DNA from 2 places in the Cohnella boryungensis genome. Region 2 is predicted to be linked to the other one. Evidence: riboswitches for the same ligand, from Rfam matches in the RefSeq annotation. Region 2 holds a riboswitch; the other holds the start of a gene.
The links. Region 2 has a riboswitch for cyclic di-AMP ahead of ACFO1S_RS24895 (KamA family radical SAM protein). Riboswitches for the same ligand answer to the same signal wherever they lie in the genome.

Region 1 (4,592 bases), 120 kb from region 2:
TTTATCATTCCGTTCGCCTTCGTCAACTATTATCCTGCCGCTTACCTGCTGGGCAAAGACAGTCTGCTGATGCCGGTCTGGGGGATGTGGATCGTCCCAGCGGTCGGTCCGCTCGTCTACTGGCTCGGCTATGTCGTCTGGATGCGAGGTGTCAACAAGTACCAGGGAGCCGGGGGATAAGAGCAGCAAGAGGCCTCCCACGACGTGAGGCCTCTTGCGCATGGTTGCAGATAATACGGAGTAAGCTTGCGTGCATTATCAATAAATATTTTCGTTAAAATGCTGATGGGACACCCTTTGTGCTTGAGAAGGGAATTAGTTAATGATATTAATCTTCCGTTATAGTTAACATAATTATACTTATGTTAATTTTGAAAAACGATGGTTGACCAGAAAATAGAATGACGGTTATTATAGATGAATAAAGTCTATGAATCAGTTTAATCCAATTAAGGATATGAGATATCCTTAAAAGCTTTTTATTAGACGAAAAGGAGCGAATAGAAATGACTTCGGAGTTTTTTAATGAGAAGATTTGGGAAGACGCCTGGAGGAATGATCAATCGACCACGATCCACAAGATGAAATTGGCGGGGATCGACAGCACGCATGCTTTCGACGATAAGGCGGAGGCCTTTAATGCCGAGGCGTTCAGCGAAGAGGGACGGCGGAGAGCGAAACGAATCATGAACTGGATAGAAGGACAAGGCGTAGATTTCAAGGATTCGACTATTCTTGATATCGGTGCCGCTTCTGGCGGATTTTCGGTCCCGTTCGCGGAAAGAGGCGCCGCCGTGACTGCCGTAGAGCCTTGCCTTCCTCTGGTCCGACTGCTTGAGAGCAATACGAAAGAGCTTAACAACCGAAGTGTTGATATTGTGCCTGAAGATTTCGAGGACATTGAGATCGAGGCTAAGGGCTGGAAAAACGCTTTCGACCTCGTATTCGTATCCATGTGTCCGGTTATTGCCGACTGGGAGAGCGTAGAGAAGGTGCTGAGCTGCGCTCGTCAATATTGTTACATGAGCTTGTCGGCAGGCTTCAGGGAGAACAGCCTGGCGAACGAGATATTGCCGCTTATCAGCGATCAGCCTCTGCAGACGACCGGGCAGCTGGAAATGGCTTACCTGCTCCACTTGCTGTACATCAAGGGTTATGCTTACGAGTCGCTGATTACCAAGGAAATGAAAACGATGGAGCTTACCAAAGAAGCGGCGACCGCAAATGTGTTGAATTGGTTTAAGCAGCACGGGCTTCCCGCAGATTCGCAGCATCGGGATATTATCGCCGCGTATCTGGATCGGACCTACCCGACGGATAAGGTAACCTTTCAACAGGGAGGGCGCTTCGGCAAGGTGCTGGTGCGCCTGCAAGATCAGAGCATGTATTCCGGAGAACGGCGAACCTAATAAGAACTATTCAGTTGACGAAGAAGAGCCCTTAACGTTAGGGCTCTTCTTCGTATTGCAGCAGGGCGTATGTATCGAAGAAACGCAGAGCGACAATGAAATTCGAATAGAAAACAAGAGACGAGTTCATGTAAGCGTTATTTCGAACTGAATTGTTCATTAAAGCGTTTAATGGCTTCGCTTTTGCCGTTTGGCAATCCGACATGGATGCAGTATGATCATTCCGTAAGTGATATTCACTGTACGCTGAGCTTCCGAAACAGGAAGGCGGGGGAACCAAAGCGACGATCGATCTTGAGCGTCGCAAGGGGTGAATCGGGAAATGCAGGCTGCTTGCATCCCGTAGGGCGACTCTAAACGCCCGAATCCGACAGCTAACCTCGTAAGCGTCGTTAGAGAGGGTGAAAAACTTCGGTGCTTGACGGCCGCGGGGGGATCCTCTGCGGTCTTTTTTTCTATGCACAAAACGCGGCTTGCGCGGATATTGGCCTATCAATTATGACACATTAAGGAACGGTGATTTCTTTGAGATCAAAAGTGAAAAGATGGCTGTTGGGCCGGCCGCTCAAGTCGAATGAACTGGGAGAGCAGCGACTTAGAAAAACGAAAGCATTAGCGATACTTTCATCGGATGCCTTGTCCTCGGTCGCCTATGGTCCGGAACAGATTCTGCTCGTGCTGATGACGGCGGGCGCGGCCGCTTTCTGGTACTCCATCCCGATTGGGATTGGCGTTCTTATTCTGTTGATGGCGCTGATCTTGTCGTATCGTCAAATCATTTTCGCTTATCCCCACGGCGGGGGTGCATATGTCGTCTCCAAGGAAAATCTCGGGATATCCGCCGGTCTAATTGCGGGCGGCTCCTTGTTGGTCGATTACATTCTTACGGTTGCTGTTAGTGTATCTGCAGGAACAGATGCCCTCACCTCGGCGTTCCCAAGCCTTCATGAGCACAAGGTCGCCATTGCGGTGATGTTTGTCATCCTAATTACGTTATTGAACCTGCGAGGGGTGACGGAGTCTGCTTCGCTGATGGCTTATCCGGTTTATTTGTTCGTGCTGGCGCTTTTTATTCTGATCGGGGTGGGCTTGTACAATATCCTCAGCGGTCACGCTTCGCCTGATCTGCACACTTCGATCGGCACGCCGGTAGCCGGAATCAGCCTGTTTCTTCTCCTTCGCGCTTTCGCTTCGGGGAGTTCTGCCTTAACCGGCGTAGAGGCCATATCCAATGCAATTCCGAACTTTAAGACTCCTGCTTCGCATAATGCAGCCAAAACGCTCATGGCTATGGGAGCTCTGCTGGCGCTCTTATTTTCGGGCATCGTGTTGCTGGCTTATTACTACGGGATCGTTCCGAAGGCGGAAGTCACGGTCGTATCGCAAATCGCCGAGCATACGTTCGGTCGCCATTTCATGTACTTCTTCATTCAAGGAACGACGGCTATGATTCTGATTCTCGCGGCGAATACGGGATATTCGGCCTTTCCGCTGCTTGCCGTCAATCTGGCCAAAGACAAATTTATCCCTCGAATGTTCAAGGTAAGAGGGGACAGATTGGGCTACTCCAACGGCATTATTATGCTCGGTGTGCTTTCGATTCTCCTGATCGTCGTGTTCAGCGGGGATACGGAGCAATTGATTCCGCTATATGCCGTCGGCGTATTTATTCCGTTTACGTTATCTCAGACGGGAATGAGCCTGAAGTGGATTCGGCAGAAGCCTGATGGATGGGTTCCCAAGCTGATCGTGAATCTGATCGGAGCGCTCATTAGCTTCACGGTCACGCTGGTCTTCTTCATCACCAAGTTTTCGCAGGTCTGGTCCGTTCTCCTGTTCCTGCCACTAATCATATTCCTGTTCATACGGATAAGAAAGCACTACGAAGCCGTCGGGGAGCAATTGAGACTAGCCACTTGCGAGCCGGCGCTGCCGATCGAGGGGAATATCGTCCTAGTGCCCGTATCGGGAATTACACATGTTGTAGAGCATTCGCTTAACTACGCCCAATCCCTCGCTGCGGACCAGATTATCGCGGTGTACGTTCCGTTCGAGAGGGAGGAGGAGCAGCGCTTTCAAGAGAAGTGGCGGGACTGGAAGCCGGATATTAGGTTAGTTACGCTGCATTCGCCGTATCGGAGCATCATTCAACCGTTAACCCGATTTATCGACTCGATTCAGCGCAAGGCCAGCGAGTCAAATTATCAGGTTACCGTCATCATTCCGCAATTTATTCCCAAGAAAGGCTGGCACAACATTCTTCATAACCAGACGAGCTTCATGATTCGCACGCATCTGTTGTATCGCAAGGATGTCATAGTGACGACCGTTCCTTATCATCTAAAGAAATAACAAGTGCGCGTGCGCTGGCGAAAACCCATCCGCCAAGCTGCTTTGATAATAGTGGCTTGGCGGATTTGCTCCAAGAAAAGCGCAGGTTTAATCCTTGACGCAAGGTAACATAATAGTTATTGTAGATATGTAGAGTCTTTTTTTCGAGGTGATTATGAATGAAGTACTCAAAGGCTACCGATTATGCTCTCCATACCATGCTCTTTCTTACTGTAGCCACCCCGCAAAAACCAATGGGCGTACAGCAGCTGGCGAAGCGGCAAAATGTGTCTCCAACCTACTTGTCCAAAATACTGACCAAGTTGGTAAAGGCGGGCATGATTGAATCGATAACAGGTGTGAATGGCGGCTATCGACTCAAACTAAATTGGGAGAATATTTCGTTCCTAGATATTATCCATGCGATAGAAGGCTCGGCCTCCTTGTTCGATTGCAGCTTCGAGCATGGACCAGATTGCCCGATTCAAAAGGTGGTTTTAGCGGCAGAAGAGAAGATGGAAGAACAGCTGAGGAATCAGAAAATGTCGGATCTTGTGCGGGAACTGAATATCGTTATGTAGCCATTCTTTATTTCGAGTTAATTAAGGACATCTAATGTCTTTAAAATCTATAATATAAAATTCATAATTGGGGAGCGGAGAAAGAGAAGATGGATGTATTCAAAAGCCAGTATGAATTGATTCAACGCACAAGGGAATCATTATTTCGTTATTGCGAAACGATGTCCCCAACAGATTATGTTAAAGAGGTTGAATCCTTAGGCGGAGCTTCTATTCGCAATCTGCATGCTCATGTAGCCGATTGTTATCGGGTATGGTTGGGGAGTCGCGC
Region 2 (4,592 bases):
ACGTTCTCGTATTCACCATTTTTAAGTTCAACCTCTGTTTAATATCCACAAACAGCGGTTTCCCTTCTCCCAGAACAACAGGGTGAACAGATAATCTAAATTCATCAACAAGTCCTAAATGGATAAAAGTTGTAATAAGATTTGCTCCGCCATATAGCCAGATGTCTTTACCTGGCTTATTCTTTAGTTTATTTACTTCTTCAAGAATACGATCATTTATGAATATTGCGTTATGATCAGTCCCCTTTTGCGTTCTGGAAAACACATATTTCTGTTTGCTATGAACTACATCCCAGAATTCCTTTTCAGAATCCGTATGTTCAGTTCCCGGAGTAAACTGTCCCCATAGATCATAGCTTTTTCTTCCATATAAAATGGTATCGATTTGATTTAAGAAATTAATAAATCCCAGCTCAGCGTCCATAATGCACCAATCAACTTCACCATTTTTCCCTTCAATAAAACCATCTAAAGTAACTGCTAAATCTAAAATTATTCTTCGTTTCATGATGGTTACTCCTTTCGTTAATGTACCACCCATAATAGATCTCAAATACGTCACCTTATGTCATATTAATAAAAAGAGGATATCTTTAACTCCGATTAAAGCCCTAGTCCTGATATACTGAAGGTGGTAAAAATGTGGAAGTTCATTGGAGGGATTAATCTGAAGCCGTCTGTTAAGTACATCCTGACTGCTTTGACTGCTGTAATAGTTGCGGCGACTGTTCTGATCGTGCAACGCAACTTTTTTCAAGGGAAGCTAACGGATTACACAGTAGTCAATGATGGCCTTGCGGTCACCAAGGAATTCAACGTGAAGTCCAGCACGCCTCATCAGAACTCATCGGTAAAAGGATCGATCTTGGTATGGGCCGACAAAGGAATGGCTGAGCGTATGCGGATTGTTGCATCGTATGAGATTGATCCCAAAGATTTCGGCGGAATGATTATTTACATCCCGAAGAAATGGTATATCTCCAATATTCTGAGCAGTCACCCCGAAAATCAAAAGACATCTCTAACGCCAAGAGCTTCCCAAGGAGATAATATCATCGATGAATGGAGAAATAGGGTTGAAGTGGGTGTAGATTATTTAGGTAAGCCCTCAGGAGGCGGGTCAGGAACCGTAGTGATTGATTTAGTTTCTGATCAAAAAGCGATTTTACCATCGGAAATCTTCAATGTTATGGTTACAGTAGGCTCCGATATGCGGGAGGGTGTGCGGTCAATAGGAGTAGGCTTCATCAAAATTCCCATCTCTGTAGCCGCTGAAGGTTAATTATTGCGATTCTTCCTCTCCTATCTAGCTAGTGCTAAGCCCGAGCGGACGTTGAGGCTAACGGAATATCAGGCATTGCGTTTACGGAAGCAACGGTATCCGTCTTCTTCGAAGGTTGAACCCAATATTGCTCATTGCCCGGAAGATCATCGAACCATGCCGCTTGATCGGGGCAATCCAAAATCATGAATCGGCCATAGTGACCGTCCCGAGATTGATGATACTTTAAATACGCTTTACCATTCTCTATAGAGAGAATTTCGATTTTTCCCGAGGTATGGCTCATCGACAATCGAACCCTTTTACCTAGACCGGAGGTTAAGGCTTTTGCTTTCTCCACGACATCATAAACTTCTCTCAAAGGGAGAACGAAAGCGTTATTCCCTGCAACGGGCCGATTAACAAAGAAATAGTACGGAGTTACACCCGCCGCGGACAGCTTGTCGAGCAACTCTCCCAGCACCTTCGGATCATCATTTATTCCTCTCAGCACGGGTGTCTGATTCACAACGATCACGCCTGCTTCATGCAAAGCAGCGAACCCTTTCATGGCTTCCGGTGTTATCTCGCGCGGGTGGTTAATATGCGCCATTACATAAATTCGTTTATCTGCCATTGAATTTGCCTTAAGCGTCTCTAACAAATCTTCATCCTCATAGATTCTCATTGGATTGAATACAGGCATCTTGGAGCCTAACCGGATGATCTTGACATGCTCAATAGTTCTTAAGCGTTCAAGGATAAACCTGAGCTTCGGAGTGCCGAGTATCAGGCTGTCCCCGCCAGTAAGCAGGACGTTGCTAATCTCCGGATGCTGCTCAATATACGATAATCCCGGTTCAATATCCGACACGGCTTCTTTGACGTCATTGCGGAATAGCCGCTTGCGAAAACAGTATCTGCAATATGCCCCACATACTTCCGACACGATTAGCAGGGCCGTCGAACTATACTTATGTTGACACCCAGGAACCACATAATTCGTATCTTCGTCTGAAGCATCCCATCTTCCATACTCCCCGAGCTCTTCCTCATTTGGTATGACCAACTTACGAATTGGATCGTCTGGTTCATTCCAATCAATGAGACTTAAGTAATAATCATTCACCCGAAAAACAAACTTGTCTGTAATAAGCTTCAATCTGTCTCGTTCTTCTTGGGGAATGTTCGTCAATTTGTCTATATCGGTAATGTACTTAGGCTTTGCCATTAAACCAACTCCTCTTAATATGGATAAATAAACTGGAAACAAAAAAAGACCCATTCACACGGGTCAGAAAACAAGCAGAGTTGTTAACTCTACAATAATATGACCCATCTATGTGCTGACGAGGTTAGCTGACGGACTCGGGATAGATGGTTCCCTACGATCCATCTGGATCGATTCGCCCCAGTTACTGGGTCCCCCGCTTTCCGGATTTACGGAAATTAAGCAGTAAGATGTGAAACTTTACTAAAACTATAACAGATAACATTCAAACTGACAACTTTGTTCTCTAGTAAAAGTTGTTTGTAAGCGTGTGGAATAACGTGACAACCGCAAAAAGCTGCCAAGGTTCCCCTTGCAGCTGATGAACTACGATATTAAGAGCGGGGTTTATTAATGAATTGACCTGTATTCTCGAATACTTTCTCGTCTCCTACCACAACCACGATATCATCTTCTCTCAGAACCACATGCGGTCCTGGCGAGATAGAGACATGAGTTCCTCGGCGCAATGCAATAATCGTGGCGCCTGTATTCTGCCAAAATTGAAGATTTCCGATCGTTTGTCCGACTACATGTGAATTCGGTAAAATCTTTAACTCGATTGGATTATATGGTTTAAGATTTTGCAGCCTGTCTGAAGTCTCAATGATCTCCGTCAACAAGACTTCAAGCTTCAGATCCAAATCCTGTTTTTCTTGCAGCAACTGCTGCAAGTTTTGCTTGAGCGAATAAACGGATTTCAAATACTTGTTTTTCGTTATATATTCATAAGCATGATGACTGGACAAGATAATGATCTCTTTGCCTTGAGAGACAGAAACAATATTTTCTTCCTTAAGCAATCCAATCGCTTTTCGAATGGTTTCAGGAGACACATGGTATTGCCCTGCCAGCAGCGACCTGCCGGAAATCTTACTATTTACAGGGATTTCCCCACTTACGATCCTTTGCGCGATATCGAGTGCAATAGATTTATATCCTGCCTTTTCTACATCCGGCATAAATTCGTTTTACTCCTTATTCTGTGAAATGACTCTAAAGACAATCATACGACTTACAAAATAAGAAGTAAACTGCCATACCTCAGCCGCGTCATCGATATTAACATCCTGATAATAACCTGAAATGAAAATTTGTTCTTGTCAACTGACACTCGTCATTAATTGTGCTTCAGTACCCGATGCAAATCGTTCATTCACTAACAGCAGCTGCATCAAAAAATAGGAGTTTAGAATTATTACGCAAGAATAAATAGCAATATATGTTAATTATTCGACTTTATCTCCTATTGAACATATGCCAAGTAGAGGAAATAGAAGTTTTAATGTGATATTTGTATATTACTGTCATTGTTCACGCTTACTTCGGAATTGAACCAATATTTTCCTTGATTTACACTAACATTTGTAAGGACATCTATTTATCCATCTACAAAAATATCAAGAGAATGGAGAGGAGAAAATGATAAACATGTATTCGAATTAAATCAGAACGTAACCTGTCGCACTCGTCTACTCTTTGTTGCTAGTGTTCTGCTTTATGATTGCTTTTGACATCTAAACGATAGTGCTCGGAACTAAAATACAGAAAGATTACAAAGGAGAGAATACTGTATGTACACTTATTCCCGCTTGAAGAAAACGTTTTACGTCTTTCTGGCCTCGACCTTGCTTTTATCATTAGGTACTTTGTCAAATGGAGCATACACTTCAGCGAGTGTACAGTTCTTGCCGACGAGTACATCATTCTCAAACACCGCAGCTCCAGTGTTCGAAGAAAAAATTGTCATCAAGCTTAAACAACAAGCTTTCCTTCCAAGTAAAGAAGGGAAACTTCAATTGCAACAAGAAGTGGTATCGCCGCTATTGGCTGTGCCAGAATTATCATTTGACCCGCTAATCTCGCAGCAATTCTTGCCGTCAGCTAACAAAGGCATTGCTGCTAGTCATTTTGCATCCGTGTTTGAGCGCTATTATTATTCCAAAATTCCCGCCGGCGCCGACGTAGAACAGTTGTTACAAAAGTTGCGCAGCTCCTCGCTCGTTGAGGAAGCATACTTAAGTAAAAAACCAGAACTAGCGAACGCCCCTATTCCGAACA

Region 1: another riboswitch for cyclic di-AMP. It lies ahead of ACFO1S_RS24290 (APC family permease); the one in region 2 lies ahead of ACFO1S_RS24895 (KamA family radical SAM protein).

What each region holds. Positions count from the first base shown of each region.
Region 1 is NZ_JBHSED010000065.1:126,757-131,348, forward strand. Features, by position in the region: gene ACFO1S_RS24280 (ABC transporter permease) at 1-180, shown strand, start outside; gene ACFO1S_RS24285 (class I SAM-dependent methyltransferase) at 507-1,409, shown strand; cyclic di-AMP (ydaO/yuaA leader) riboswitch at 1,644-1,814, shown strand; gene ACFO1S_RS24290 (APC family permease) at 1,935-3,761, shown strand; gene ACFO1S_RS24295 (Rrf2 family transcriptional regulator) at 3,920-4,321, shown strand; gene ACFO1S_RS24300 (DinB family protein) at 4,411-4,592, shown strand, end outside.
Region 2 is NZ_JBHSED010000065.1:251,090-255,681, forward strand. Features, by position in the region: gene ACFO1S_RS24885 (dihydrofolate reductase family protein) at 1-508, opposite strand, end outside; gene ACFO1S_RS24890 (hypothetical protein) at 641-1,282, shown strand; gene ACFO1S_RS24895 (KamA family radical SAM protein) at 1,317-2,492, opposite strand; cyclic di-AMP (ydaO/yuaA leader) riboswitch at 2,592-2,727, opposite strand; gene ACFO1S_RS24900 (GntR family transcriptional regulator) at 2,867-3,493, opposite strand; gene ACFO1S_RS24905 (S8 family serine peptidase) at 4,106-4,592, shown strand, end outside.